Regions from separate parts of the Marinobacter sp. LV10R520-4 genome, predicted to be linked through region 2. Evidence: riboswitches for the same ligand, from Rfam matches in the RefSeq annotation. Region 2 holds a riboswitch; the other holds the start of a gene.

Region 1 (15,760 bases), 370 kb from region 2:
AGCCTTCGGCCTTCAGGTCACGCACCAGCGAGGGATTCACCACGGTGAATTCGCCCGACAGGTTCGATTTGACGAACAGGTTCTGGTACGCCGGCTCGATGGATTGCGACACGCCCACGATGTTGGAAATGGTGGCGGTAGGCGCAATGGCCATCACGTTGCTGTTACGCATGCCGTGCTTGGCGATCAGGTCGCGCACCGGCGCCCAGTCCAGGCGGCTGTCGGTATTCACGCTCAGGTCACCTTCAAGGCGCGCCGCTTTCAGCAGTTCGATGGAGTCGATGGGCAGTATGTTCTGGCTCCACAGCGATCCTTCATAGCTTTCATAAGCGCCGCGTTCGGCCGCCAGCCGGGCAGAGGCGCGAATGGCGAAGTAGCTCAGCTGCTCCATGGCCACATCGGCAAATTCGACCGCTTGCGGGCTGGTGTATGACAAGCGCAGAGCGTAGAGCGCGTCTTGGAAGCCCATCAAACCCAGGCCTACCGGGCGGTGTTTCAGGTTGGAGTTACGCGCTTGGGGTACGGCGTAAAAGTTGATGTCTATAACGTTATCAAGCATCCGCACGGCGGTGTCGACGGTGCGTTCCAGGCGCTTTACATCCAGCTCGCCGTTGTTGATGTGGGCGGCCAGGTTTACCGAGCCCAAGTTGCACACGGCGATTTCGTCGGCGCTGGTGTTCAGGGTGATTTCTGTGCACAGGTTAGAGCTGTGAACCACGCCTTTGTGTTGCTGCGGCGAGCGCAGGTTGCAGGGGTCTTTGAAGGTTATCCACGGGTGGCCGGTTTCAAACAGCACGGTCAGCATTTTGCGCCACAGCTGCTTGGCGGGGATGGTTTTGAACAGTTCGATTTTGCCTTCTGCCGCCAAGGCTTCGTAGTGCTGGTAGCGCTCGCGGAAGGCGTTGCCGTATAAATCGTGCAAATCGGGCACGTCGTTGGGGCTGAACAGGGTCCAGTCGCGATCTTGGCGCATGCGCTCGATCAGCAAATCTGGCACCCAGTTGGCGGTGTTCATGTCATGGGTGCGGCGGCGTTCGTCACCGGTGTTTTTACGCAGTTCCAGAAACTCTTCGATGTCCAGGTGCCAGCTTTCCAGGTAGGCGCACACGGCGCCTTTGCGCTTGCCGCCCTGGTTCACGGCCACGGCGGTGTCGTTCACCACTTTCAGGAAAGGCACTACGCCCTGGCTTTGGCCGTTGGTGCCTTTGATGCGTGCACCCATGGCCCGCACCGGTGTCCAGTCGTTACCCAAACCGCCGGCCCATTTTGACAACATGGCGTTATCGCGAATAGAGCCGTAGATGGCTTCCAGGTCGTCGCCCACGGTGGTCAGGTAGCAGGACGACAGCTGGGAATGGCGGGTGCCGCTGTTGAACAATGTGGGGGTAGACGACATATAGTCGAAGGACGACAGCAGGTCATAGAACTCGATGGCGCGGCTGTTGGGATCGTCTTCACGCAAGGACAGGCCCATGGCCACACGCATGAAGAAGACCTGTGGCAGTTCCAGGCGGTCTTCTTTCCAGTGCAGGAAGTACCGGTCATACAGAGTCTGCAGACCCAGAAAGCCAAACTGTAGGTCACGCTCGGGTTTCAATGCGGCGCCCAGGCGTTCCATGTCGAAAGCGGCCATGGCTTCGTCCAGCAATTCGTAACGAATACCGGCGTTGATGAAGGTGCTCAGGGCTTGCGGGTAGACGTCGACAAGGCTTAAAGAGGTGTCGAGTTTCAGCGCGGTTACGCTTTCTAGCCGCAGCTGTTCCAGCAGCAGACGGGCGGTTACGGCGCTGTAGTCCGGTTCGCGCTCTATACGGCCGCGGGCGGTCATAATCAGCGCCGACAATACTTCGGATTCGTCGATGCCGTTGTACAGGTTGCGGATGGATTCTTCCACCAGGGATTCGGCGTCAATGCCGTCTAGCCCGAAGGCTGCGTTGTCGACCTGCTGCTTCATCAAGCCCAGGTCTAGCGGTACGGTGCGGCCGCCAGCTTGTTTTACGGTCAGGGTTGGGTGAGCCTCTACCGGCTCGTGCAGGGCGCGTTCGCGGGCGTGCTCTTCACGGTAGAGAACGTAGGCCCGCGCCACTTTCTGCTCCTCGGCGCGCATCAGAGCCAGTTCTACCTGGTCTTGAATGTCTTCAATGTGAACTTTACCGCCCGCTTTCAGGCGGCGGCTGATGGCCTGTACCACCTGATCGGTTACCCTGTGAACGGCGTCATTTATGCGGGCAGAGCCTGCCGCCTGGTCGCCTTCCACCGCCAGAAACGCTTTGGTCACGGCAACACTGATTTTTGAAGGGGTAAAATTGACCAGGTTGCCGTTGCGCTTAATCACTTGCAGCGACGCCGCGGTGGCGGTGCTCGCAGCGGGGGTTTCGGCCTGTAGTGTGTTCGACAGATCGTTAGAGAGGGTAGACATAGCGGGTTATCCTGAATACGCGTTTATTCGTTGTCTTCGCGTACGCAGGCAGTCACAACCGAGGCAAGTTTTGAAGGTGCCATCAGGCAGTAACATGCACCAAGCCATGCAGACTGGAGTGCTGTTACTGAAACTGTTGCTGCTCACCTGTGTCGCGAAGGTGCAGTGATGCGTTCTTGGCAGGTCTTCGGACTTAGGGGCGTGAACGGTGTGTCTGTTCGTTCGGCCTTGTGTGGCGACTTCCCGGCAACTGCCAGTGTCTCTGTGCCACACTTGTTCCCCAATACCGCTGCGCGTCAGTTCCGGAGTCTCACCGGATTCCCGTTACCAGCTATAGTGATTTGAGCCGTTAAAAAATAATCGTAGCTCACTACATCTGGTATTTGACCAATAACAAACACACTATATACGGGAATAACCCAATGAACAAGATTCTCTCCACACTCTCGACATTCCCGACACCACTCTCAACAACCCTCCCGATACTGGCGTTGTTCATGTTCAGTTCAGTCGCATTTTCTCAATCAGAAGAGACAGCGCCCCACCTACCTCGCTTCTCTGAAATGACAAGCATCACCGACGGCTGGGAGCCGCTGGAATTTCCCAACATAGATCAGCATTCCCGCTATCAACTGTTGGTTGAGGACGGCGTGCAGGTGGTCAAAGCCGACACTGCGGGAAGCGCATCCGGGCTGATAGCGCGGTTAAACGTGCAACCTCAGAGTTCGTTGATTCTGCGCTGGCGCTGGAAGGTGTCGAATGTGTTTGCCAAGGGCGATGCCCGCAGCAAAAGTGGCGATGATTACCCGGCACGCATTTACGTGGCTTTTGAGTTTCAGCCCGACAACGCCGGGTTTTTTGAGCGCGCAAAACGCAAAGCGGTGGAAGTGGTGTTCGGGGAAACGCTACCGGGTAATGCCATTAACTACATTTGGGCGAACCGGCTGCCTATCGGCGAATGGGTGAATAACCCTTACACCGATAAAACCCGAATGTTAGCAGTGAGCAGCGGTGCGGAAAAAGCCGGGAATTGGGTGAGCGTTGAGCGGGATATTATGGCGGACTACCGCAAGGCCTTTGGTGAAGAACCGCCAGCCATTATCGGCATTGCCATCATGTCGGATTCCGACAACACTGGGGAGAATGCGAGCGCCTGGTACGGCGACATTCAACTGTCGTCGGCGCTATAAGGTTACAAACCCGCGCAAAACCACCAATAATCTACACCTAAAAACCGGCTGATATTCAGTTTTGTACGCTTTTTGGTTGAGTAACTCTATCCACCAGATACACCAGGCTGTGGTAATCCACGCCACTGTGACTGCTCAAACCAATTTCACAGGTACGGCTGGTAGATACGCCCTCGGTGCAATGCTGAACCACCGGCTGCAAGGTTCGCAAAGCGTGGCCGTTCAGTTCCGGCGTGGTGAAGCCTTTGTCGCCGGCAAAGCCGCAGCAGTGAATGTCATCCGGCACCACTACATTGGTGCTGCACTTACGGGCAATATCAATCAGTGCCTGCCCTTCCCCCAAGTGCTGGGTACTGCAGGTAACGTGAACCGCCACCGATTCGCTCTGCGGCATAAACTCGAGCCGGTCGAACAGATGGCTGCGAATAAAGCGCACCGGGTCATAAATATCGAGGCCGTGATTTTGCTGTTGCAGCAGTCGCAAGGTGCAGGGACTGGTGTCGCAATAAATCGGGTCGCGGCCGTCGCGGCTGGCACGTTTTACTGCCGCCAGCATTTCGCTGCGTTTGCGATCCGCCTGCTGTGGGTAGCCTTTGGACGCAAATGGCTGTCCGCAGCACAACGAATCCATGGCCTCTGGGAACACGACTTCGTAGCCGGCCTTTTCCAACAGCTGGCGGGTTTTTTCCAGCAGCGGCGCTTGCTCGCTGTCAGAACGGGCCGGGCCCATGGCGTGGGACACGCACGCCGGCAGGTACACCACCCGCGGCTTTTCCGTTGCTACCGATGGCTTCGCATGTTCAACCCAGCGCACCGGTTGCGGCATGGCTGGGTTCCAGGACGGTACACGACCACCGCTGAGTTTTTTGCTGGCTTCGGTCCAGCGCTGCAGCCGAGGCGCTCCTAACAATCGATTGGCGGTGTCGGCCGCTTTCAGCATCAGCCGGGTGCCCTTCAGGGCCGTCGCAAAGTGTGCGGCCAGCCAATCGGCGCGAGAATCGTAATGCGCCTTGTCGGCGCGCAACTCGCGCACCAGGTCACCGGTGTTAATACCCACCGGACAGCGCTGGGCGCAAAGACCGGTAGCGGCACAGGTGTCTATACCCTGATATTGGTAGGCTTCTTCCAGCTCACGAGTGTCTACACCGGCACGCTTTTTGGCCTGAATATCACGCCAGATCACAATGCGCTGGCGCGGGCTCAAGCTCAGGCCTTCAGACGGACACACCGGTTCGCAGAAGCCGCATTCAATGCACTTGTCGATAATCTCGTTGGCCGCCGGCAGCGGCTTGAAGTTTTTCAAATGAATGCCCGGGTCTTCCGACAGCACCACATCCGGATTCAGAATGCCCTGTGGGTCCAGCAGGCGTTTTATTGTCCACATCAGCTGGTAGGCATCGGTGCCCCACTCGAGCTCCACAAACGGCGCCATATTACGGCCAGTGCCGTGCTCGGCTTTTAACGAACCGCCAAACTCCACCGCCACCAGTTGTGCCACATCGCCCATAAACGCTTCGTAGCGGGCCACTTGCTCAGGCTCGTCAAAGCTTTGGGTGAATACAAAATGCAGGTTGCCCTCCAGCGCATGACCGAACAGGATGGCCTCGTGATAGCTGTGTTTTTCAAACAGCTTGATCAGGCGGTTAACGCCCTCCGCCAGCTGTGGAATGGGGAAAGTTACGTCTTCGATAATAACGGTGGTACCGGTGGGACGAACCGCACCAACGGCGGGAAAGGTGCCTTTGCGAATGGCCCAGAGCTGGCCAGACAGAGTAGCGTCTTCGGTGAAATCAACCCGTTGTTCCACGTGGAACGGCGCCAGCACTGTTCGAATCAGCCCGATCTGCTCATGCAGCAGCGATTGGCTGGCGGCGCGGGTTTCAATCAGCAAAGCGCAGGCATCGTCGGAAAGGTTTTTCACCCAGGCCGGCAGGCCGGGCTGATTTTCCACCGAGCGCATACTGCGCCGATCCATTAACTCCACCGCGTCCACCGGCTGTTGCTTCAACAGGGGCACGGCGCGGCAGCAGTCTTCAACATTACCGAACACCACCAGAGTGGTGGCTTTGTGCGGGTACTCGGGCACGGTGTCGTAAGTAACCGAGCTGATAAAACCCAGGGTGCCTTCGGAGCCCACCATCAGGTGGGTCAGAATATCCAGCGGGTCATCAAAATCCACCAAGGCATTCAACGACAGACCAGTGGTGTTTTTCATCCGGTATTTGTGACGGATTCGCTCGGCCAGCGGGCTGTTGGCGCGGGTGTCCCGGCCTAATTGCGCCAGCTGTTCCAGCAGTTCGCTGTGGCTGCTGCTGAAGGCGGCTACGCTGGTGGGGTCTTCGCTGTCTAACACCTGGCCGTCTGCCAGCACCAGGCGCATGGCGTTCAAAGTTTTATAGCTGTTTTGCGCGGTGCCGCAACACATGCCGCTGGCGTTGTTCGCCACAATTCCGCCAATTTTGCAGGCGTTAATAGATGCGGGATCTGGCCCGATTTTGCGCCCCAGAGGCGCCAGCACGGCGTTAGCATGCGCGCCAATCACTCCGGGTTGCAGCCGAATACGGTCACCGTTATCCAGGATTTCCCGCTTATTCCAGCCGTCGCCCAGCACTATGAGTAACGAGTCGCTGATGGCCTGGCCCGACAAGCTGGTACCGGCAGCCCGAAAGGTGACCGGTACTTGGTGCTTACCCGCCAGCAGCAGCAACGCAACAACTTCGTGTTCAGCGTTCACCCGCACCACCAGCTTGGGAATCAAGCGGTAGAAGCTGGCGTCGGTGCCAAAGGCCAGTGTGGACAGGGGATCATCAAAACGCCGCTGCTGCGGAATCAGCTGATTCACGGCACTCACAAAATCGGCGGGCAAGCTCATAGTATCTCCCGGGGGCACTCGTCTGTGGCTGCTGATACATTGCTGCTAATACGTCGTTATTGGGCAGCCCGCTTTAATTCACGAACCAACAAATCAGGGCTGATGTCGGCAATGGTTCGCGCGCCCGTTAACACCATGGCTACGCGCATTTCGCTTTCAATCAGTTTCAGCAGATTCGTAACACCCGCTTCGCCATCCGCCGCCAGTGCATAAATGTAGGCGCGCCCGATCATTGTGCAGTCGGCGCCAAGAGCCAACATGCGCAACACATCCAGACCGGTGCGGATGCCTGAATCCACCAGAATTTTCATATCACCTTTCACTGCGTCCGCAATGGCTGGTAAGGCACGACAGGTAGAAGGCACACCATCGAGCTGGCGGCCACCGTGGTTCGATACAATGATGCCATCGGCACCAAAGCTGCGGGCATCACGGGCGTCGTCCGGGTCCAGTATGCCTTTGATGACCATCGGGCCATCCCAGAACTCGCGTATCCACTCCAGGTCTTTCCAGCAGATGGACGGATCAAAATTGTCGCCCAGCCAGCCAATGTAGTCGCCCAGGCCAGTAGCGCTGCCGCGGTAAGCGGAGATGTTGCCCAGGTCATGGGGCTTGCCCAGCAAGCCCACATTCAACGCCCAGTGCGGGTGCGTCATCGCTTGTAATATGCGACGTTGCGCCGCGTAGGGCCCACTCATACCGGAGTGGGCATCGCGGTAGCGGGCGCCGGGTACTGGCATGTCTACAGTGAACACCAGGGTGGTTACACCGGCGGCTTTGGCCCGCTCCAGCGCGTTGCGCATAAAGCCGCGGTCTTTCAACACATACAGCTGAAACCACATAGGCCGGCTGATGGCGGTGGCCACTTCTTCAATCGGGCACACCGACACAGTCGACATGGTAAACGGCACGCCCAGATTGGCAGCGGCACGTGCAGCCTGCACTTCACCGCGGCGGGCGTACATGCCGGTCAAACCTACCGGCGCCAGGGCTACCGGCATTGACAGGGTTTCGTCAAACAGCTCGGTGCTCAGGTCTAGCTGGGTCATGTCATTCAATACCCGCTGGCGCAGGGCAATGTCTGACAGGTCTTCAACGTTGCGCTTAAGCGTGTGCTCGTTGTATGAGCCGCCGTCGATATAATGAAACAAGAAAGGTGGAAGTCGGCGTTTGGCCGCGGCGCGGTAATCGGTAGACGCAGAAATAATCATCAGGCATGTCCTGTTCAGTTTGCAGGATGTGCGCCCCGCAAGCACGGGACGCCTTCAATGCAATGTCATTGAGCCTTCAGCTAACTAAAGAGCCCTCAGCTGACGAATAGCCATCAGCCAGTTAAAGAGCCATTAACGGGTCTGTAAAGTCCAGCACATAGGCCGCAATCAAAGCAATTATGCCCGTCATCAGCACGTAATACAGCGTTGGCCATACAGTGCGGCGCAACGTTGCACCCTCGCGGCCAAGCAGCCCAACAGTAGCCGATGCCGCCACTACGTTGTGAATGGCCACCATATTACCGGCAGCAGCACCGATCGCCTGAACCGACACCATTAACGCGGTCGACAAACCAAGGTTGGTGGCAACACCAAACTGGAACTGGCTAAACATCATATTGGAAACGGTATTGGAACCCGCCAGGAAGGCGCCCAGAGCACCAACGCTCGGTGCCACCAGCGGGTAAATGCCGCCTACGGTGTCGGCCACATAGCTGGCCATCAGAATTGGCATGCTGGGCAGATCCGCGGCGTTAACGCCGGAGTTGATCAGAATGCGCACCATGGGCACCGTGAACAGCAGCACAAAGCCCGCACTGAGCAGCACGCCGCTGGATTCTTTCACTGCATCGCCCAGCTCTTTCACCTTCATGCGGTGTATAAAGAACGTCGCCAGCACCACCATTACCAGAATACCACCGGGCAAATACAGCGGCTGAATACCCGCGCCAATGCCGGCTTCACCCAACAGATTGCTGAAGCTCAGTGATACGGACTTGAACAGCGCGGTCACTTCCGGGAACACCCGGCTAACCACCAGCAACACCGCCACCAAAAGATACGGGCACCAGGCGCGGAAGCTGCTCATGGGCCTGGCCGTCAGCTCGTCCAATTTCATTTCGATGGTGCCCAGCCATTCTTGCGGCCAGTCTTTACGATCGGCGAAGTCCCAGGTGGTTTTTGGAACCAAAAAGCCTTTGCGCGCCGCCGTAGTAACGATTGCCAAGCCCACCAGGCCACCCATCAGCGCCGGAAATTCAGGCCCCAGAAAAATACCGGTCAGCACGTAAGGTATGGTGACCGACAATCCAGCAAACAGGGCAAAAGGCAGCACTTCAAACACCGCGCGCCAGCTTCTGTCCTTACCAAAAAAGCGCACCAGCATAATCACCATGATAAGAGGCATAAACGTGCCAACAATCGCGTGGATAGAGGCGACCTGAGTGGTGATCAGCTGCAGGTACGCGTCCCAGCTGGAGCCATTAGCTGCCAGTTGCGCACCAATGGTGGCGGTATCAAGCCCGGTATTCACCCCGACAATAATCGGTGTACCCACAGCACCGAATGACACCGGCGTACTCTGTACCAACATACCCATCAATACAGCTGCCATGGCCGGGAAACCGACGGCCACCAGCAAAGGCGCAGCGATGGCTGCCGGTGTTCCGAAGCCCGACGCACCTTCAATGAAACAGCCGAACAACCAGGCAATGATAATAGCCTGAATTCGTCTATCTGGGCTGATGGTGGTAAAGCCGGCGCGAATAACCATGATGGCGCCAGAATGTTTGAGGGTATTAAGCAGCAAAATAGCGCCAAAAATAATCCACAGCAGACCCAGTGTGATAACCAGCCCCTGCAGGGAAGAGGCCAGCACCCGGTTAAAAGACATGTCCCAGGCAAACAGGGCGATGCCGACACTGGCCAGATACACCAGCGGCATGGCCTGCCGAGCTGGCCAGCGCAGGCCGATCAGCAAAATGCCGGCCAGCAGAATGGGGACAAAGGCAAAAAAGGCAAATAAACCCGTCGACATAAAAGAGCTCCTGTACTTGTTATTGGCTGGGCTTTTTTGTAATTGGTAATACCAATTTACAATCCAGCGCTAACAGGTTAAAAAAACATCAGGTGCGGTGTCAAACGAAATTTAATAGACATTAGTATACGTAGTCGTACAGGGGTATTGATGAAGACGGCAAAACCTTGTTAAATTTAGAAATTGGTCTTACCAAAGGTGTCAAAGATGGAAATGCCACAAATTCGCCCACGCCGGCTGTCTGACACAATTATGGACCGGCTGGAAAGCATGATTCTGGAAGGCGCCCTGAAGCCCGGCGAACGGCTGCCCGCAGAGCGGGCTCTGGCTGAACAATTTGGGGTGTCGCGGCCGTCACTGCGGGAAGCAGTGCAGAAGCTGGTGGCCAAAGGGCTGCTGATCAGCCGTCAGGGCGGCGGCAATTACGTTAGCGATAAGCTGGGATCCAGCTTTAGCGACCCGTTACTGTCGCTGTTGGAAAACCACCCCGAAGCCCATCAGGATTTGCTGGAGTTTCGCCACACTCTGGAAGCAGATTGTGCCTACTACGCCGCCTTGCGCGCCACCAAAGTAGACCGCCAACATTTGCAGGCAGCCTTTGATGAACTTCAGGCCTGTTACAGCGATAGTCCCCACAGCCAGGAGGCTCGCTCCAAAGAAGGCGTTACCGACGCGCGCTTTCACATGGCCATTGCCGAGGCCAGCCACAACATGGTGTTACTGCACACCATGCGTGGCCTGTTTGACCTGCTCAAACGCAACGTGGTGACGAACATCGGCGGCATGTACGAGCTGCGTGGTGAAACTCGCGAGCGCCTGGTGAACCAGCACAGCGCGCTGTTTCAGGCCATTATGGAAGCACGGCCAGACGACGCCCGGCGTAGCGCAGGCGAGCACATCAGCTATGTGCAGGAAGTGTTAGCGAACAATCGCGAAGCGGAAATGCGCACGGCGCGCGCGGAGCGTTATCGGTTTCTGGAAAATTTCGACAAGCACTAGTCGCCAGCTGGAACACGGCAATCCACCTTTATGATCACCAGAAAAAGCCGCTGCAAAACGCAAAGTTGCCTGTGGCGCTTGTTCTTATCCAGCCATGCTGAAACAATCGCTGACATCACTTTCTTTCACCCTATTACTATGGCCTAACATGCAACTACTAGTTCGTAATCTCGCCCGCACCACCACCGAACAGGAAATCCGCGAGCTGTTTGAGGCACATGGCACCGTGACCGAATGCACTCTGGTTCTGGATAAAGAAACCGGCAAATCAAAGGGCTTTGGTTTCGTTGAGATGCCTGACGCAAAACAGGCCAAACTGGCCAAGGCAAAGTTGCACGAGACCCGTCTGGGCACCAACAAAATTCGGGTAAAAGCCGCTCAGGAAAAATAACCGGCCCGGCTAATTCTTGAGCGCAGCCAGAATCTCAAACGAACGCAAGCGGTCCTTCTGGTTATAGAGATCGCAGGTGAAAAGAAGTTCGTCCGCCTGGGTGTGCTGTAAAAGGGTTTGCAGCTTCTGTTTGACGGTGTCGCCACTGCCAATCATCGCCAGACCCAGAAAATCTCGCACGGTTTGCTCTTCCTGGGGGTGCCACAGGCCATCCATACTCGCCACGGGCGGGCGCATCTTCAGGCTCTGGCCACGGATCAGCGACAGTATACGCTGATGGGTCGTGGTGGCTAAAAACTCGGCCTGCTCATCGGTGTCTGCGGCAACCAAAGGCACACCCAGCATCACATAGGGCTTGTCCAGCCATACCGAGGGCTGAAACTGGCTGCGGTATATTTCTATCGCCTGCATCATCATGCGCGGCGCAAAGTGCGACGCAAAGGCGTAAGGCAAACCCTTTTTTGCCGCCAGTTGTGCGCTGAACAAGCTGGAACCCAATAACCAGATCGGCACGTTGCTGTCCACGCCCGGCATAGCCACGACTTTTTGGCCTGGCTGGCGCGGCCCCAGAAATGCCTGTAGCTCTTCCACGTCCGCAGGAAAATCATCCACACTTCCGCTCAGGTGTTTGCGCAAAGCGCGGGATGTGAGTGGGTCAGTGCCAGGCGCACGGCCCAAGCCCAGGTCAATACGGCCCGGGTAAAGCGCTTCCAGAGTGCCAAACTGTTCGGCGATCACGATGGGCGCGTGGTTTGGCAGCATCACGCCCCCTGCCCCCACGCGAATTTTCTGCGTGCCCGCCGCCAGATAACCAACCACAACCGCGGTGGCGGAGCTGACAATGGCGTCCATATTGTGGTGTTCGGCCACCCAGTAACGGTTGAAGCCTAACTCTTCCACGTGTCTGGCCACCTCCAGTGAGCGATGTAAAGCCGGCGTTGCGCCTTCATCGCTGTCTTTTGTAGAGGCTAAATCCAAAACTGAAAACGCTACATCATTTATGTTCATTGCCAATCACCCTTCCAATTCGTGCTGTCGCGATTTGAGTAGCTCGCGTAATAGTAGCTAATTGACACAATAACACACCGACACGGGCAACAAGGCTTACAGTCTTGAAAGACGCTAAGGCACGGCACGCTCAACGATGCACTCGTAGCCGCCCATTTCAAACTCGCGGCAGATGAACGGGCGCTTCTGATAGATTGAACAAGACATGGTATGGCGGTCCAACGCGGCGCACCAGCCATCGTCCAGTCGGGCCATGGTGCGGCTACCCCACTGGTCAGTTGCAATGAAGCGCTCTGGCACACCAGTCTCGGTAATCAGCATGACTTCCAGGCGGCAACAGCAGGCTTGGCAGCTTGAACAGCTGATGGAGCTGTCTGGCAAATTCTCGGCTTCAATCCTCATTGGAATGGGCCATTGTATTCTCCGCGAGCGTTGTAATCAGAGCAGCTCTTTACGCAGCTGCGACGGACTTTTGGGTGACAGCAAACCCGGTGCAACATCAAACACGGTTTTGGCTCCAATCTCACCTGAGCGGGCCAGCCTAAAAACAGCCCGAGCGTATGCCACCAGAACACGGGCGGTGAACTCAAAGTTACTGCCCAGAGCCAACGAGCACTCGATGATCTGTTTGTTTTGGGTATCGGTATCGGTGTTACTTTCCGGCAAAATGGTTTCACCAAACAAACGGTTCAGTGACGCCAGACCGGGGTCCCAGCCCGCAGCCAAAAGCGCAATGTTGCCGGACTTTTGCGCTGCATCATTCAGTGCTGCGAAGTGTTCATTCACTTTTGCATGGGTGTCAAAACTGTCCACGGTGTTGAAAAACTGCGTCAGGTATGGCCCCTGTTCTGGCAGATCGGCTTTAGAGCCGCCACACAGAATCATCACATCCACTTCATCCTGATACTGCTCAACATCCGCCATGGCGTATACCGGTACCTTACGATCCAAAAGCGTCACGCTGGCAGAATCACGGCGGCTAAACACGCAAATCAGCTCCATGTCCGGATTTTGTGCCAAAGACGCTTCCACGCCCCGGCCCAAATTGCCATAACCGGCAATGGCTACTCTTATCTGATCTGTCATGGTTATTGAATCCATTTTATTAAAAAAATTTTGTATGCGAGGACGCAGCTTCGAGGGCTTCGCAGACGCCTAATTCGTAGGTAATCGCATAAAATAGATCCATAAAATTAGCACGATGATACGCGAACTTTCAGCCTGCATCAGAAAGTACCGTTTGGCACTTCCAGAAACCGATGACCGCGCCACCAAAAAAGCCTTAAAAGTGCGCTTAAGCGCCATAACAGCATTGCTGTTATCATCTTAAGCCAGATTTCTTACCAAGAGGGATTTATGGAAATTCAACGATTTGAAACAGGCACTCGAATGAGCCGCGCTGTTGTTCACAATCAGACCGTGTATCTGGCTGGCCAAGTCGGCAACGCCTCTGATGACGTGGCTGACCAAACCCGTGAAGCGCTTGCGCGCGTTGATGCACTATTAAAGAGCGTTGGCTCCAGCCGTGAAGATTTATTGCAGGTGGTCATCTGGCTGTCTGATATGGCCGACTTCGAGGCTATGAACGCGGTGTGGGACGCGTGGGTACCGGCTGGCCATGCCCCTGCCCGGGCTTGTGGTGAGGCACGCTTGGCAAGGCCTGAATTAAAGGTTGAATTGATCGTTACGGCCGCAGCAAGAGGCTGATTTTACAGAAGCCAAACAACGCAAAGATGCAGAAACAAAGACCAAAACGTCGCTGCTGGATGCGTTGTTTTGTCAGTGCCCGCCAGCTTGGCTTATGGTCTGACTATATTGTCTGCAGTTGAGCGGTAATCATGAAAATTCGAACACTGGAAACTTTCGTCTGGATTGCAAGACTTGGCAGTTTCCGGGCGGCGGCAAGCCGGGTCTACGCTTCTCAGCCTACTGTTTCTGCTCGGATTGCTGGCCTCGAAGACCAACTGGGCGTGGAGCTGTTCAATCGTTCAGCCAAAAAGGTCGCGCTCACTGCCAAAGGCCGGGAGTTCCTGGTCTTCGCAGAAAAAATGCTGAGCCTACATGGGGAGATGATGCAGGCGGTGGCGAAACCTTCATCGATTCAGGGCACTGTGCGCCTGGCGGTTTCAGAAACGATCGCACATACATGGCTACCGCAACTTATTGAGCGGGTCAGTGAGGCCTATCCTGCTGTCAACCTGGAGCTTGATGTCGATATCTCCGTCAATCTGGCCGAGAAACTGGTCAACCACGACATTGATATCGCATTCCTGATGGGAGGCGTGAACCAGCCCGGCATCATCAACCAGAATCTCTGCCATTATTCCCTGATCTGGGTGGCCAGCCCCAAGCTCAACATTCCCGACAAGCCGATGTCACTGGCGGAATTGTCCACCTGGCCCATCGTAACTTACCCAAGAAATAGCGCACCCTACATAGCCATTCGCTCCCTGGTGGACCCGATGAACCACTCCACGCGGATTCACGCAAGTTCGTCGCTGTCCACGATCATTCGGATGACGGTGGGCGGCCTGGGTGTCAGCGCACTGCCCTGGGAAATTCTCCAGCACGAGCTCAGTACGGGTACCTTGCGCCGGTTTGTGGTCAATGCGGAGCTTCCTGACCTGGTTTTCAGCGCCGCTTATCGCGCCACCGCCGGCGGAAACGTGGTGCAGGCTATCGCAGAACTGGCATTGTCCATCGCAGAAGCGAGAGTGCCAGCTCCAAAAATCCCCTCTGCACACCCCGACAACACTCACTGATCAGTTTTTTCGATCACGGCTGATCCCAAGTTTCGAATTGTATTAATCGTCAGCTGCATCTTAAATGTTTAAGTCATCCATTTTTGAGGCAGAACCATGGCAGCGTCCCACACCCTGAATGCGCACTCCACACCCAAAGCGGTGCGCGAGGCCGCCCGGAAAGGCTTGCTTACCGGCCCGACCTCCGGCCTTGCCAGCGGTTATGTTCGAGTCAATCTGGTTATTCTGCCCGAAGCCGAAGCCGCCGGTTTTCTCCGGTTCTGCCAGGCAAACCCGAAACCCTGCCCGTTACTGGCGATTAGCGAACCCGGCGACCGCACCTGCGCAGCCATGGCTTCCGACCTCGACATCGCCCGTGATGTGCCCGCCTACCGCGTTTATCGAAATGGCGTCGCCAGCGAAACGGTTACTGATGTGGCGGGTGAATGGCGGGACGAACTGGTGACTTTCGCTCTTGGTTGTTCATTCACTTTCGAGCACGCCTTGATTCAGTCCGGCCTGCGCATCCGGCATATTGACCAAGGCCGCAACGTGCCGATGTACCAAACCTCGATCCCGCTAACACCGGCCGGAGGCTTTACCGGCAATATGGTGGTCTCTATGCGGCCTTTCCCGGCGGCCTGCTCCACGCCAACATTGGCACCGCTACCCTGTTTTCGGCCACCTCCGGTTCCAGCGTTGCGACCGCAGCCACCATCGGCACAGTGGCGCTGCCACAAGGGAAGGAAATGGGGTACGACCCCAAGCTGTTCACCGGTTCGATTGCTGCCGGCGGCACACTTGGTATCATGATTCCGCCGTCGATCAACCTGATTGTTTATGGTTTTCTGACCGAAACCTCGATTCCACAACTGTTTGCCGCCGGCCTCATACCCGGCCTGTTGCTTGCGCTCATGTTCATTGTGGGTACCGCTCTGATTTGCATCTGGAAACCGAGCCTGGGCGGGCCCAGCGTGTCACACAGCTGGGGGGAGAGATTTTCCGGCCTTAAACATTTGGTGCCGGTTTTAACGCTGTTCGGTATTGTGGTTGGGTCCATTTACGCTGGCGTGGCAACACCTACCGAAGCGGCCTCGCTGGGTGTACTGGGCG
Region 2 (15,760 bases):
GCGGTAAAGGTTTTCGACTTCACGCCCATGGCGGTGAGCGATACACCCACCGGCTTGTGAAACACAACGTGCTTAAGGCCCATTGCGCGTCCAGCCGCGACGTTCGCTTGGCTGGCGTAGCCGCCATCGGCAACCACGGAACGAGGCAGCTTGCCCAGGACAGAGCGATGATAATCCAGAACCGGCAGGAACAGCGCTTTGTCACTGGGGTTACCCTCTTCGATGGTTAACGCAGTAATAAAGCCCCTCACTTCAGTGCTCAGGTTGATTTTATGGCCGTATTGCACATCGCGGAATCCCTTGACGATAATGTCTGTGTGGGGTTCGAACAGGCTGACAATCTTGTCCGAAGAGGGCACCCGCTCACCCTGAATAACACGACGTTCGGTTTGTTCAATCACGCGCGAAGCCAGATCTCTGTAGTGCGCCAGAGCGCCAAGCCATTTCTGCTGCCGAGGCGCTGAAGTGTATGCGCTGTCGGTTACCTGCTGTTGCCCGCGATCCGCCTGCTTCAATACCCGTCGCACGATCTTCAACAACTCGGGATAGAGTTCATCCTTGGTCGCTTTTTTCGCGTTAAATATGCGAAATGCCAGTGATTTTGATGCTTTTCGCTTGTCGGTAAAGCGTATTTTCAGACCGGTTTCGGCCTTGCTTTTTGCCAGCAGCCGACTGATCACGCGAACGGCATCATCCAACAACTGGCTGTCACTGGGTGGGGCGATATTGCTGGCCACCACGGTACTGTCGATGCGCAGCTTATTCAGGGAAGCAATGCCTGTGTCCAGCAGGCTCCTTGTAAGCACGTGATGCGCCCGCTCCAGCGTTTCGGGCGTGATGCTGCGAATCGTGGACTGTAGGCATGACCGACTGGGTGACAGGTGCGCCGGCAATCGGGTAAACGTTCGATAGGTCACCGAATCCGACAAGTGGAAGGCCAGCTGTTCAAAGCTGAAACCCAGTTGCTGCCTCAACACAAGACACCGCAGAACACTCTCCGCACTGAGTCCGATCCGCCCCACAGCCGATACGGATGGGTCGATCAAATCCGCCGCGACCAGATCCAGAATCCCGGGATGCCTGTCCAAAATTTCCGACAGCTTCCGAAGCCTGACGCCATACTCGTGATTCGAGTACTCTTCGAATATACTGGCCTGAGCATTGCGGGTCTCTCGCATGCTGGATCCTCTTGGTTGTTTGATGTTTTTGGGTTGCACTTAAAACAGACCAAAGCCAAGAGGATTCTTTAACCTTTCTCCGAATTATTTCCTGAAAATCAGCCAGTTATTAGTTTCTGGATGGGCACTAGCTACTTACCTAGGGCGTGTCAAAAAAAACTGCCAACTTATGATTAACGCCCAGGGAAACGCTGATCAAAAGCCTGTCGCTTTAAAAACCGTAAAGCTGGCTCTGCAGGAACAGAATTTTATTGATGTCAGAGTTGCAAGCCAAATTGTGCGGGCAATGGTTTCTGAGGGCTGGGTTTCACTGTGTTTCAATTCGATATTCGGTAGTAAAAATATCAAAATAGGAATTTGTGGTTGGTATTTCTCACTTTGTCTGTCATTGTTTTTATATAATTACTACAAAATAGCGCAATCTGCGGCTTCCCGAGGTCGCCTGACAAATTGAGAGAATGAAATATGGTCCAACAGATTGACACCCGCTGTGACCTGGTAATGTTCGGCGCTCTGGGTGACCTCGCCCGTTGGTGTGTCGTCGGTATTCTGGAGTCCTTAAAGTCGCTGAGCTCTTTACTGTTAAATTCAATGGAAGAGAAAACCCATATGTCGCAGCTATCCGTGCATCATCGCCATCAAATTCAAGCCATGCTTGCAGCCTGCCCGTTGGTGCCGGTCATCACCATCCAACACCCCGACCATGCGGTACCGCTCGGAAGAGCTTTGGTGGCGGGTGGTATACGCATTCTTGAAGTCACACTGCGCACGGAATATGGCCTCGGTGCGATACGGCAATTGCGCAAGGCGTTGCCGGATGTCTGGGTAGGTGCTGGCACCGTTACGCAGGTTGGCCAGTACCGGGAAGCGGAAGCAGCAGGTGCACAGTTTGTAATTACCCCGGGGGTAACGGAGCAGCTCCTTGCTTATGGGTTGAATGCTCAGGCTCCCTTGCTGCCAGGCATTTCAACCATCTCTGAGATGATGATGGGCTACGCTATAGGGTATCGGGAATTTAAACTCTTTCCGGCGGAGGTTGTCGGTGGCGTCAAGGCATTACAGGCATTTTCGGGACCGTTTGCGGATGTGACGTTTTGTCCGACCGGCGGCATTCGCCGTGAAACTGCGAAGGATTATCTGGCTTTGGATAACGTGGTGGCGGTCGGCGGCACCTGGTTAACGCCGAAAGACCGGATTGAGGCCGAAGATTGGCGGGCTATTACCGACCTTGTGGCGGGAAGTCTGAACGATATCGCCTGATTTTTTTTGCTAGCAGCGCTATAACGCGGTGCTGGCAATAGATTGTTGAATCCCCTGCTTTCACCAAACGAATAATGGTTGGAGAAAATCTATGCACGCGACAGTTAATAAGGTTACACGGCGCATCATTGAACGCAGCCGCAGCACGCGAGACGACTATCTAAACCGAATGAACATTCTGAAAGAGTCATCGCCTCAGCGCAGTGTGCTGTCTTGCGGCAACCTCGCCCACGGCTTCGCTGCCTGTGGCAGTGGTGACAAGAACACCCTCAAGTTAATGAACAAGGCCAATGTGGCTATTGTTTCGGCCTACAACGATATGTTGTCGGCCCATCAGCCCTACCAGCGCTTTCCGGATCTGATTCGCAAGGCGGCCAACGGTATGGGCTCCGTTGCCCAGTTTGCCGGGGGCACGCCGGCGATGTGCGACGGGGTGACTCAGGGCCAGCCCGGCATGGAACTCAGTCTGTTTTCCCGGGATGTGATTGCCATGAGCACGGCGGTCGCCTTGAGCCACAACATGTTTGATGCCACTGTTTTATTGGGCATCTGTGACAAGATCGTGCCGGGGCTATTGCTTGGTTCGCTAAGCTTTGGTTACCTGCCGACCATACTGATACCGGCGGGGCCCATGCCGTCAGGCTTGCCAAACAAGGAAAAACAACGCATTCGCCAGTTGTATGCTGAGGGCAAGGTGAACAAGGATGAGCTGCTTGAAGCAGAGAGCAAGTCCTACCACAGTCCGGGAACCTGCACGTTTTACGGTACCGCGAACAGTAACCAGTTGCTGGTTGAGGTTATGGGGCTGCATCTGCCGGGCGCTGCGTTTATCAATCCCAACACACCTTTGCGGGACGAGCTGACGCGGGCCGCCACCGAGCAGGTCGTGAAGCTGTCGAAGCCTAACGGAGGCACGCTGGGGCTGGCGGATATGGTGAACGAAAAGAGCATCGTAAACGCGCTTGTGGCTTTGCTGGTCACTGGCGGTTCCACCAACCACACGATTCACTGGATCGCCATTGCAAGGGCGGCCGGTATTATTATTGACTGGAATGACTACGCGGAGCTGTCGTCAGTGGTGCCATCGATGACGCGTATTTATCCCAATGGTGAGGAAGACATCAACGCCTTTCATGATGCTGGCGGTACGCCATTTTTGATTCGCGAGTTGTTGTCCGAGGGGTATCTCCACGAGGATGTCGAAACGGTAGTCGGTCGGGGGCTTGAGCAATACACCCGCATGCCATCTATAAAGGATGACAAACTGATATGGTCGCCGGCTGCTGCCCAAACCCAGGCCCCGACCGTGCTGAGCAGCGCTGCAGAACCTTTCGCTCCCGACGGCGGCATGAAAGTGCTGGATGGCAATCTTGGCAGAGGCGTGATCAAGGTATCGGCGGTGAAAAAAGAGCACCACAGAGTGGAAGCTCCAGCGGTTATTTTTGATCACCAGAATGACCTGAAGGTAGCCTTTGACGCGGGTGAGCTGGATAAGGATTGCGTGGTTGTGGTGCGATTCCAGGGGCCGAAAGCCAATGGCATGCCGGAGTTGCACAAGTTAACCCCTTATTTGGGCGTGTTGCAGGATCGCGGGTTTCGTGTGGCTTTGGTAACGGATGGTCGTATGTCCGGTGCCTCCGGCAAGGTACCGGCTGCGATTCATGTATACCCGGAAGCCGCCAATGGTGGTCCGCTGTCGAAAATCCGTAATGGGGATATAATCTGTGTCGATGCAGAAGCCGGTAAGCTAGCCATCGCGCTCACGGATGAGGAACTGGATCAGCGGGCGCAGGTCACGGTGGATTTGAGTGCATCCCATACCGGTTTGGGACGTGAAATGTTTGGATGGATGCGCCGTGCTGCCAGCAGCCCGGAGGAGGGCGCTAGCTTTTTCTGGAATCACGATGCGTAACCGCAGCGAAGCAGCGCACTCATCCCGAATTCGAATGGGTTGAGCCAGGTTCTTTTGGGCCCGAATCTTCCCGTCGTGGTCAGTCGCTGATTAAACCGTGCCCGATCAGGCTTTGAAATCGGCCGTGGCTGGAGGTGTTGACCTGAATGCGGCTGCGGCAGGCGTAAGGTGTGCTTATGCCGGAAAACGCATGTTCCAGCGGTATGTGCAGCACATCTGCTGCAATCATCCGCACAATCCCGCCGTGGCAAACGATCAACACCCGTTTGCCCGCAAGCTGTTCCTGCCAGTGATACCAACGCGCAACTACCCGGGTCTGAAAGTCGCTGACCGGTTCGCCCGAGGGAGGGGTGTTGGTGACCGGATTGGCCCAGAACTGGCTGAGGCGTTCGCCATCGGTGGCCATCACTTCGTCAGCGGTGCGACCTTCCCAATCGCCGAAGTTAATTTCCCGCAGGTCGTCATCAAGGTGCAGGGGGATTTGATAGCGTTCTGCCAGTTCCCGCGCGAAATGAACGCAGCGCAGCATGGGTGAGCTCACAATAACGTCCCAATGATCTGCGCTGGTAATGGCATCGCGCACTTGCTGCCACCCGGCGGTGCTAAGAGGATCGTCTTTACTGCCCCGATACATGGGCCCGCCTTCCGGTTCGCCATGGCGGATCACATCAAAAATCGTGGTGGTGTCAGTCATTGCGGCTGTTCGCTCCAGATTCAGGTGCATCATTTTGGCCGTTATCTACGCCCGCGGTGTCAAAACTGGCCATATTATTGTGCAGAGCGCAGGCTGTGCGTATCAACGGAACCGCCAACGCTGCTCCGCTGCCCTCGCCCAGCCGCATGCCCATGTCCAATAGCGGTGTGGCCTTTAGTGCGTCCAGAATAGCCTGGTGGCCGGGCTCGGCAGAGCGATGGGAAAACAACAGCCAGGCGCGAATATCGGGCTGTTCACTCACCGCGATCAGCGCGGCTACCGACACAATAAAACCGTCTATCAGTACCGGTATGCCTCGGGCAGCACAGCCTGAAATGGCGCCGGCCAGAGCGGCAATTTCGAAGCCGCCAAAGGCCTTGAGTACCGCCATGGGGGTTTGGTCATCGTTGTGGCGTTGCAGTGCCCGAATAATCACTTCGGCTTTGTGGCGCACCCCGGCGCTGTCCAGACCTGTACCAGGCCCGGCCAGTCGCATCGGGTTTTTTTTCAGCAACGCACAGGCGATGGCGGCCGCAGAGGTCGTGTTGCCAATGCCCATTTCGCCGCCAATAAACAGATGGCAACCAGCACGGGCCGCGCGTTGGGCGGCCTCATCACCAAAGTGTATGGCTTTGGTGACCTGCTGGCTGGTCATTGCGTCTATCTCTACAAAGTTACGGGTGCTGGGCGCAATGCGGGCGTTAATCACACCCGGCAGATCCGGCGTGTCGGTAACGGTACCCAGGTTGATCACTTCCAGCGTCGCACCTAAAAGTTTTGCCAGCACACTGATGGCGGCGCCGCCGTTGGCAAAATTGGCAATCATCTGAGCGGTGACGGCTTGCGGGTAGGCAGAAATGGCTTCCGCGCAGACACCATGGTCGCCGGCAAATATGCTGATATGAATCTTGTCAGCTATTGGCTGCTTGGAGCTTTGCATGCTGGCCAGCTGCGTCGCAATGGTTTCCAACCGGCCCAATGATCCCGCAGGCTTGGTCAGCGTGTTCTGGCGCTGTGTGGCAAGCTCCAAAAAATGGGCGGAAGGAAGCGCGGGCGGGTTGGTCCAACTGACGGGAAATAACATGATAATTACCTGTAAACTGCAAACGCGTAGCGCCACGGCAATGGCCAACAATGTAATAGCCGGTGTCGGGGCGATAGTTAGGGCGATAGACTCTGGATGATACTCTGAGTAGTGCAGATCCGGTAGAGTTCAAGGCCCGCCAGCTTGCCGGCTACCACCTACTTTTTCACCCTGAGGACTGAAACCAACATGCACACTCTGGTTATTGGGGGCATTCGCTCCGGTAAAACCGCGATGGCGGAACGCCTTGCCCGCAACACCGACGGCGAGGTGGTGTACCTCGCCACCGCAACGGCCGGCGACGACGAAATGCGCAGGCGTATTGACCGCCATCAGCGCCAAAGGCCTGCTCACTGGGGCTTGAGTGAAGAGCCCCTGGCCCTGGCCTCAGTGCTTGCACTCTATGCCAGCGCAGACCAAAAAGCGCCTTGCATTCTGGTGGACTGCATGAGCCTGTGGGTGAGTAATCTGCTGCACGCCGGCGAGACCGTTTTCGCGTGGGAGCGGGAAGAGTTTTTAACACAGCTGGCCCAGTACCCGGGTAAGCTGATTATTGTCAGCAACGAAGTGGGGCTGGGTATTATTGGCATGGACCCACTTACCCGACGCTTTGGCGACGAACTGGGTTGGCTGAATCAGGCCCTTGCTGAGCGCTGCGACACGGTAATGATGAGCGTCGCCGGTTTGCCGGTGACTTTAAAATCGTAATGACTCTTTTTGTTGAATCCTTTCCCGACTCCCTTTTCGCTCACTTTTGTGGGCTTTTTCTGGTTTGTTTGCTGAGCCTTACCCTTGACCGATTATTGGGTGAACCCCGCCGGCTCCACCCACTGGCAGGCTTTGGCACTCTGGCCAGCGCTTTGGAACGCCTTCTTAACAAAGCGCCAAAAAATGCCTGGCGTAGCCTTATTCTGGGTGTTTTAGCCCTGTGTGCGCTTGTGCTGCCTCTGCTGTTTTTGGCGATCGGGTTGTCTGCTGCACTCGACGGCATCTGGCTGCTGCTGGCCCAGGCTGTGGCAGTGTATTTCGCGCTGTCCCTCCGGGGCCTGACAGAGCACGGCCTGGCGGTGGCAGAGCCGCTGCAAAGAGGCGAACTGAATGAAGCGCGGGAGCAGGTCAGCCGCATCGTCAGCCGTCAGGCCAGCGCCCTGGATGAAAAAGGCGTGGCAGCGGCTGCAACCGAATCGATGCTGGAAAATGGCGCTGATGCGGTATTCGCCAGCATTTTCTGGTTTTTGGTGGGCGGTATTCCTGGCGTTGTTGCGCATCGTGCGGTGAATACGCTGGACGCCATGTGGGGTTATCGCAACCCGCGGTTTTTATATTTTGGCCGCGCGGCTGCCCGGCTGGACGACGTAATGGGCTGGGTGCCTGCGCGGCTTACGGCACTCACCTACACGCTGTTAGGCAATCGCAAGCTGGCCTGGTACTGCTGGCGCCGGCAGGCGCCCCAATGGGACAGCCCCAACGCCGGCCCTGTGATGGCGGCCGGCGCGGGTGCACTAAATGTTCAACTCGGTGGCCCGTCGCCCTATGCGCAAGGTGTAAAACAGCGCCCGTATCTTGGCGGCACCAGTCCGGCCAGTGCCAACAGTATCCAGGCGGCTATTGCGCTAGTACGCCACGGCACCTGGCTTTGGTTGGCTGTTATATTCGTCATAACCGGCCTTGTTGCCGCGGTGGCGGGGTCGTGATGCCACAGCACGGCGGGCGGCTGAATAACGCGGCAAAACGCTGGGGCATTCCCCGCGAACAGTGGCTGGATTTGTCGACCGGCATCAACCCGTTGGGGTGGCCGGTGCCAGAATTGCCATCAGAAGTGTGGCAGCGCCTGCCAGAAGAAGACGATGGCCTGGAAGAGATTATCCGCAACTGGTCTGGCGCCCCCCTGGTTGCTGGTTGCGTGCCCGTTGCCGGTAGTCAGGCCGCCATTATGGCGCTGCCCAGCTTACGCAACCCCTGCCGTGTAGGCATACCCGTACCCGGCTATCGCGAGCACGGGCACCATTGGCGATCTGCCGGCCACGATATTGTTCCAGTAGGCCCCAAACAGATCCACGGCGGTGCCTCGGGTTGCGATGATCGTTGGCTGGATCAGCTTGACGTGCTGGTATGGATCAACCCTAACAACCCCACGGGTGCAGTCATTCCTCCCTCTACGCTGTTGCGCTGGCATCGGCGGTTGCAAAAACGTGGTGGTTGGCTGGTGGTGGACGAAGCCTTTATGGACTCAACGCCGGCTTTTAGCCTGGCCTGCCAGAGCGGCCGGCCGGGCCTGATTGTTCTGCGTTCACTGGGGAAGTTCTTTGGCCTGGCCGGGATACGTGCCGGCTTTGTGCTTGCCGATAAGAATCTTGCGAGCGCGCTGACGGAAAAGCTGGGGCCATGGGCGGTGAATGGCCCCGCGCGCCACGTGATGGCGCAGGCGCTGCTGGATTTAAACTGGCAGCAAAGTGCCTGTGCCCGTTTGCAGGGCGGCGCCCAACGGCTAAGAGAAATAGTGCACTCAGCCGGGCTGAACCCGATGGGTGGAAGCGCGTTGTTCCACACCGTTCGCACCGATGCACCGGCCATACTGGCGGACTGCCTTGCCGCGCAGGGAGTGCTGGTAAGAATATTTGAACAACCCGGGATGGTGCGCTTCGGCCTGGCGCCAGACGAGAGCCAATGGCGCCGTCTGGAAGCGGCACTGGCGGACGCCGTTCGTGATTAATCATTGACCAGACATTAACGCGTTGTTAGCCTTGAGTTCGTTTTCAGGTGTTGTTCTGGCGTAATCATCATCGCCACAACAGTGAAACGGGAAGCCGGTTAAAGTCCGGCACTGCCCCCGCAACGGTAAGTGAGTGAACGGCTAAGAAAGGTGCCACTGTGCAAACGCATGGGAAGGCTTGCGCCGTTCAGCAATACAGCTCACAAGTCCGGAGACCGGCCTGTTAACACACCGAACGCTGCGGAGGGCAGTTGCGGTGGGTAAACACCGACCCTGTTTCACGGCATTTCCCCACCTTTTGGAAGGCGTCCGCTTCGTTTGCGGCCGGCCGTCGCTTCCCTTTGCAGCACCAAAAAATCAGCCATGCGGGTGCGCGTGGTGTGGCTTTGAGTGCATTTTATGAAAGTTTTCCACTTTGTTGCCGGCAGTCTGCTGGTGCCTTTTGCATTAAGTCCTCTTTCTATTGCGGTTGCCCAGGAATCTACCGGCGCGACTCTGGATCCGATTGTTGTTACTGCTACGCTTGGCCCTAAAACTGTGGGTGAAAGCTTGGCGTCGGTGACGGTGATTGATGAGCAGAGTATCAGGGAAAAAAGTCCATCCGAATTTAGCGAATTACTGAGAGGGCAGCCGGGTGTGACAGTTTCTAGCAGTGGTTCTTTCGGTAAAGCCACCACTGTGTATGCTCGGGGCACGGCCAATGATTCAACTCTGTTGTTGGTGGATGGTATTCGCCTGCGGTCTGCCACTAGTGGCGGCGCCTCTTGGCAATACTTGCCTGTTGAGTTGATTGAACGAGTAGAGATTGTTCGGGGCCCAAGGAGCTCGTTGTACGGCTCCGATGCAGTTGGCAGTGTGATTCAGGCGTTTACGTTGAGCCCAAATGACGCGTCCAAGGGCTGGGTAGAAGCAGGTGCTGGAAACTTTAATACGCGTGAGGGAAGTGCTGGAGTGTCTGTTCGCTCTGGAAATACGCACCTTAGCCTTAGTGGACTGCATAAAGAAACAGACGGCACCGCCATCGTTACCAATGGTGAAGACAAAGGTTTTCATAATAGCGCCGGAGTCGCACGGGTGGTTCACGAATTGGATTCAGGCGGCGAAGCGAGTCTGTTAGTACTTCAAAGTGAAGGCAATACAGAATATGAGGGCGGCGACATTGATTTTATGCTCCGCACAGTTGGCTTGCGATTAGAAACTCCAATTAGTGACTACTGGAACAATGCCGTCCAGTTTTCAGAGTCTCGGGACGAGACAGAGAACTTCCCTACTTCGGGGACCCCCGACAACTACGATACACGTACACGAACCGCACGTTGGGATAATACATTTGCCTGGAGTGTGCATGAACTGGCGTTGGGGGCTGAGTTTTCGTCGGATGAGATCAGCAGCAGTCAAGATTATGCAGAAGACAGTCGCACCAATACCGGCTTGTATAGCCAACTGAGATTGAACTTTGGCCCTACCGACCTGCAAATGAGTTTACGCGCTGACGATAATGAAGCTTATGGCAAGAATGAAACAGGAGCGATCGCTTTCGGGCACTCGTTTGATCGCTCTCATCGGGTGCGTTTGAGCTATGGTACAGCGTTCCGTGCGCCAACATTTAATGACCTTTACTATCCTGGTGCAAACCCGCAGTTGAAAGCGGAGGAATCTAGCAGCGTAGAATTAGGGGTTAGCGGTCATTACCAACGCTGGTTTTGGGACGCTGCTGTGTTTCAGCTTGATGTTGACAACTTGATCGCCTGGCAGCCCGGGTCCAGTGGCATATGGTCGCCGATGAATGTCAATGAAGCGCGTATTCGAGGATTGGAGTGGAGCACTGGCTTTGAGCATGACGGTTGGAGAAGCGATGTTGCTCTTACGCTACTAGACCCAGAAAATCGTAAAACTGGAAAGCAGCTCGAGCGGCGCGCAGACAGGACGATAAGGTTCGATTTGAGTAAGCAGCTTGGAAACTGGAGTGCTGGTGGAACGTTTATAGCTGAAGGAGAACGTTACAACGATAGAAGCAATACCGATCTGTTGGCGGGTTTTGCCACTTTGGACCTCCGCGCAGGCTGGAACTTCGCACCAAACTGGAGCACCCGTTTAACGATGGCTAATGTGCTAGACAAAGAGTATTCAACCGCCAAGAAATCCAAGAACTTGAACTACATCTCAGCAGGCCGCACAGCCATGCTGACCGTTCGTTACGACATCCAGTAAGTTATAAATGCAGGAGTAAAGGCGTGGCTTCTCGCGGGCTGAATTTCAGATTTGCTTTAGGGCTTTTGACAGCATTCTCGGCGCATCCGATATCAGCCAGCGAGACGCAACGTTGCGCTGTCGACGACACCGGGAAAAAGCTGTGTATAGCAGCCCCGGCACAGCGAGTTATCACTTTGTCGCCTGGCGCCACAGAGCTGGTGTTCGCAGCCGGCGCCGGCGACAAAGTGATGGCCGTGGTTAATTACAGCGACTATCCCCCGGCTGCGCTTACGTTGCCGTCGGTGGGCAGCCACACCCGGGTAGATATGGAGGCCCTGATCGCGCTCAATCCTGATCTGGTGGTGACCTGGGTAACAGGTAATCCGCCAGCACAGGTTGAGTTGCTTCAAGAGCTGGGCGTGTCCACTTTTGCTATAGAACCCCGCACCTTTGCGGGGGTGTCCAGTGTTATCGAACGGCTTGCCACGCTTGCGGGCACCGAGCTGGAAGGTTTTGCCGAAGCCGAGCGCTTCCGCGTAGGTATTGCCGCTTTAACACAGCAGTACGCTGGCGTTGAACCCATACCGGTGTTTTATCAAGTGTGGGAAAAACCGTTAATGACGGTTAACAACGAGCACCTGATTGGCAAAGTGCTGAAGTTGTGTGGCGGCGTGAATGTGTTTGGCGACATGCAAAGGTTAATACCCAGAATCAGCGCAGAAGTTGTATTACAGGCGGACCCCGATGCCATTCTTACCGGCAGCGTTGAAGGCGTCAGCGACGAACAGCTGGATGAATGGAAGAAGTATGCGGGGCTGACCGCGGTGGAAAAAAACAATCTGTTTTTCGTGCCGGCTTCGCCCATTTCCCGGCCTACGCCGAGATTGCTTGATGCTATTCAAACGGTGTGCGGAAAGTTGGCAAATGCCCGTGAGAATCTGGAAAGCGCTCGTGAAAATTTGTAGGCCCGGGGTTAACATTCAGGTTATGAGACGATGACCCGCTCTCTGCTCGGTCTTGGTATGTTGGCTTTGGCATCCATGGCTTTTGCGCTGGCGCTGGGAAGCGTGACGGTTTCGCCTGCGGATTTGTGGCAGGTTATTCAGGGAGAAGGCAGCACGTTGCACCGAACCCTGTTGCTGGATTTGCGATTGCCGCGCACGCTTGCGGCGTTTGGCACCGGCGGGCTGTTGGCCGTGGCGGGCGCTCTGATGCAAGTATTGCTGCGCAACCCTTTGGCTGATCCTTACGTGCTTGGGCTTTCCGGTGGCGCAGCAGTTGGCGCATTACTGGCCATGCTGGGGGGAATGGGCACGTTGATCATATCGGGCTCGGCTTTTGCCGGCGCCATGCTGGCAACCGTGCTGGTGTTTGGCCTTGCCCACGGTACCGGCAGCTGGACACCGTCACGCCTGTTGCTGACCGGCGTTGTAGTTGCGGCCGGCTGGGGCGCCGTGATTACCCTGATGCTGGCCATTACCCCTTCCTACAAATTGCCTGGAATGCTGTATTGGCTGATGGGCGATGTATCCTACGCCCGCTCCCCCTGGCCGGCAGTTGTAGTGTTGGCGGTGTCAGTTGTAGTGATTATGCCCCTGGCCCGTAATCTGAACGTGCTGGCGCGGGGCCCCATGCAAGCCGCGGCGCTGGGCGTGTCGGTGCGACCGCTGGAGTGGACAATTTACGTTCTGGCCAGTTTGTTGACAGCAACAGCGGTCACCACCGCAGGCAGTATCGGATTTGTTGGCTTGATTGTGCCCCACATGCTGCGACTGATTCTGGGCAACGACCAGCGCATAATTCTTCCTGCCAGCGCACTGGCTGGCGGTACCTTGCTGGTATTGGCAGACACCCTTGCACGCACCGTGATTGCGCCCGAACAGTTGCCCGTTGGTGTGATTACTGCTTTGCTGGGCGTGCCCACGTTCCTATACCTGCTGCACCGGAGCCGCTGATGAGCACGCTGAGCACTCTGAACACTCGCGATCTGGTCATCAACGTACCCGGCCGGCCTGACGGCTTCCCTTTGAACATGAGCATAGAGCCCGGTCAGATATGGGGCGTGCTGGGCCCCAACGGCGCCGGCAAAACCACGTTATTGCACACACTGGCCGGATTATTGCCCGCCCGCAGTGGCCAGGTGCAGCTGAACAACAGCCCGCTCACCGCACTGAAACGTCGCGATATAGCCCGGCAACTGGGCCTGGTGTTTCAGGAACGTCAGGACAGTTTTCCGGCGACCGTTCTGGAAACGGCTTTGATCGGTCGCCACCCCTGGTTATCGCCCTGGGACAGTGAGCAGGGTGAAGATCTGCGTCGTGCGGAGCAGGCTTTGACCACGCTGGACGTGAATCAGCTGTCAGATCGTTTACTGAACACTCTATCCGGAGGCGAACGTCAGCGCGTGGCCATCGCCACCCTGATGACCCAAAACCCCGATATCCTGCTGTTGGACGAACCCACAAATCACCTGGATTTGCACCACCAGGTCAAGGTGATGAATCTGCTGCGGGATCAGGCGGGTGCTGGCAAAACCGTGTTCATGTGCCTGCACGATCTGAATCTGGCGGCACGCTGGTGCACTCACGTACTTTTGCTCTATACCAACGGCGATGCCTGCTGGGGGCCCGCTAAGAATATGTTGGAGCCGGCAGCGCTTGAACGGCTCTACAACCAGAAATTAATCACCGTAGAAGCAGATGGTGCGCCCGTATTTGTACCCGTTAGTTTTTAATCATCACTCTGAATCTGGCTGATCAATGACCATAACCGTCCCGGCAGTAATGATTACCGCACCCGCCTCCGGGCAGGGTAAATCCTTGGTTACAGCCGCTTTGGCGCGCCTGCACCGCAATGCTGGTCGCAAAGTGCGGGTGTTCAAGCACGGCCCTGATTACCTGGACCCGATGGTGCTGGAAGTAGCATCCGGCCAGCCGGTGTATCAGTTGCACCCGTGGATGACCGGAGAAGACGAATGCCGCTGGCGGGTGGCAGAGGCCGCACAGGACGCCGACCTTATTTTAATTGAAGGCGCCATGGGGCTGTTCGACGGCACCCCGTCCAGCGCTGATCTGGCCAAACGGCTGGGTATTCCGGCACTGCCGGTGATTGACGCCAGCGGCATGGCGCAAACCTTCGGTGCCCTGGTGCTGGGGCTGGCAAGCTTTGACCCTGAGTTGTCGGTGTACCAGGTTATTGCCAACAAAGTTGGCAGCCCGCGCCATGGCGACATGCTGAAAGAACGCTTGCCGGATGGCATCAGCCTGCTGGGCGCTATTCCACGGGATGACGCCATGAGCATTCCGGACCGGAATCTGGGTCTGGTTCAGGCGGCAGAGCTGGAAGGTTTGGATCAACAGCTTGATCAGGCGGCCGAAGTGCTCAAAGCGGCGGGCCTGGATGTGTTGCCAAAAGCGGTGGCCATCGCAGCGCCAGAGCGCTCACAACCCGATGCTTTGCTGGCGGGTGTGCGCATTGCCATCGCCCGCGACCTGGCCTTCAGTTTTATCTATCGCGCCAATACAGAACTGCTGGAAGCGATGGGCGCAGAGCTGCATTACTTCTCACCCCTGGCCGATGCGCAGTTACCACCGGCAGACGCCCTCTGGCTTCCCGGTGGCTATCCCGAGCTGCATGGCGACACGTTGGCAAACAACACCACAATGATGGATTCCATTCGTGCTTTTTACCACGCAGGCAAGCCGATACTGGCCGAATGTGGTGGCTTTATGGCGTGTGCAGAAGAGCTGGCAGACAAAGAAGGGGCTGTGCATTCGCTGCTTGGATTAATTCCGGGCCGCGCGGCCATGGCCAAGCGCTTACAGGGTTTGGGCATGCACAGCCTGACGGCAAAAGAAGGCGAACTGCGGGGCCACACCTATCACCGTTCTACGCTTGAGACCTCCTGGAAGCCTGCCGCCCATACCTATAAGCAAGCGGGTACCGGCAGCGAAGCCGTGTTCTGCGAGAAGGGTCTGATTGGCAGCTACTTCCACGGCTATTTCCCATCGGCACCCGCATTAGTGGCCGCTATTTTTCGCGGCCAGCCACTGAGATTCCCCAGCGCCTCGGAGAAAACTGATGCATGAGGATTTCTGCTGATGCGATATTTGAAGACCCTTTTGATCGCCCTGACGATGTCAATTTGGGCTCCGCCGCTGGTGGCTGCCACTGTTATGGGTATTGTTTCGGAGCGTTCAGCTGCGGAAATGGCCGCAGGCGCCCATCGCTTTCTGGATCGAAACCCTGGTCATCAAGTGGTGTTACGAACCCCGGCACAGCTTGCCGTCCAGAGCGATGAACACGTGCTTGAACTGCTTGAGAGCGCAGATGCACTGGTGTTGGCGGCGGTATTTGGCGACCAGGTTAACCGTCTTGCAACGCTAATAGAGCAAGTAATTGCGGATGACGCCGCAAGGCAGATGCCCGTGTTGGGTATCAACAGTGATTGGCGTATCTCCCGGTTATCGCAGATTAATGGTCGCCAGCCATTGGCGTCGCTGGACGATGCCGGGCTCAGAATGCTGGTGGCTGCTCCAGCGGCGGGTGTTGACGCCAGTGATGACTTGGCAGACCGGCAGGCGGCATTTCCGGACCAGGCCGCCTGGCTGGAGGGCAGGGCCTTCTATCAGGGCAGAACGCCACAGTACCTTGATGGTCTGATGCGTTGGCTATTGGCCCGCGCGGGTCATGATATGGATTATGAAAAGCCCGAACCCCGTGCCAG

What was found. Region 2 has a riboswitch for cobalamin ahead of ATG98_RS06300 (TonB-dependent receptor domain-containing protein). Riboswitches for the same ligand answer to the same signal wherever they lie in the genome.
Region 1: linked by a shared signal. The riboswitch ahead of ATG98_RS08120 (ribonucleoside-diphosphate reductase subunit alpha) and the one ahead of ATG98_RS06300 (TonB-dependent receptor domain-containing protein) in region 2 are both predicted to bind cobalamin.

Annotation. Positions count from the first base shown of each region.
Region 1 covers NZ_PDJM01000001.1:1,703,068-1,718,827, reverse strand. The annotation lists gene ATG98_RS08120 (ribonucleoside-diphosphate reductase subunit alpha) at 1-2,419, opposite strand, end outside; cobalamin riboswitch at 2,580-2,785, opposite strand; gene ATG98_RS08115 (DUF3047 domain-containing protein) at 2,917-3,609, shown strand; gene ATG98_RS08110 (FAD-binding and (Fe-S)-binding domain-containing protein) at 3,665-6,481, opposite strand; gene lldD (FMN-dependent L-lactate dehydrogenase LldD) at 6,538-7,692, opposite strand; gene ATG98_RS08100 (L-lactate permease) at 7,814-9,508, opposite strand; gene ATG98_RS08095 (GntR family transcriptional regulator) at 9,716-10,507, shown strand; gene ATG98_RS08090 (RNA recognition motif domain-containing protein) at 10,656-10,898, shown strand; gene ATG98_RS08085 (LLM class flavin-dependent oxidoreductase) at 10,908-11,906, opposite strand; gene ATG98_RS08080 (YkgJ family cysteine cluster protein) at 12,021-12,308, opposite strand; gene ATG98_RS08075 (diaminopimelate dehydrogenase) at 12,345-12,992, opposite strand; gene ATG98_RS08070 (RidA family protein) at 13,263-13,613, shown strand; gene ATG98_RS08065 (LysR family transcriptional regulator) at 13,745-14,668, shown strand; partial or broken gene ATG98_RS22840 (D-glutamate cyclase family protein) at 14,765-15,229, shown strand; partial or broken gene ATG98_RS08055 (TRAP transporter large permease) at 15,286-15,760, shown strand, end outside.
Region 2 covers NZ_PDJM01000001.1:1,331,622-1,347,381, reverse strand. The annotation lists partial or broken gene ATG98_RS06340 (ISNCY family transposase) at 1-1,178, opposite strand, end outside; gene ATG98_RS21450 (hypothetical protein) at 1,348-1,632, shown strand; gene ATG98_RS06335 (bifunctional 4-hydroxy-2-oxoglutarate aldolase/2-dehydro-3-deoxy-phosphogluconate aldolase) at 1,788-2,438, shown strand; gene edd (phosphogluconate dehydratase) at 2,530-4,350, shown strand; gene ATG98_RS06325 (histidine phosphatase family protein) at 4,430-5,044, opposite strand; gene cobT (nicotinate-nucleotide--dimethylbenzimidazole phosphoribosyltransferase) at 5,037-6,128, opposite strand; gene cobU (bifunctional adenosylcobinamide kinase/adenosylcobinamide-phosphate guanylyltransferase) at 6,318-6,836, shown strand; gene cbiB (adenosylcobinamide-phosphate synthase CbiB) at 6,836-7,822, shown strand; gene cobD (threonine-phosphate decarboxylase CobD) at 7,822-8,841, shown strand; cobalamin riboswitch at 8,870-9,080, shown strand; gene ATG98_RS06300 (TonB-dependent receptor domain-containing protein) at 9,241-11,052, shown strand; gene ATG98_RS06295 (cobalamin-binding protein) at 11,076-11,999, shown strand; gene ATG98_RS06290 (FecCD family ABC transporter permease) at 12,030-12,989, shown strand; gene ATG98_RS06285 (ABC transporter ATP-binding protein) at 12,998-13,768, shown strand; gene ATG98_RS06280 (cobyrinate a,c-diamide synthase) at 13,794-15,122, shown strand; gene ATG98_RS06275 (cobaltochelatase subunit CobN) at 15,135-15,760, shown strand, end outside.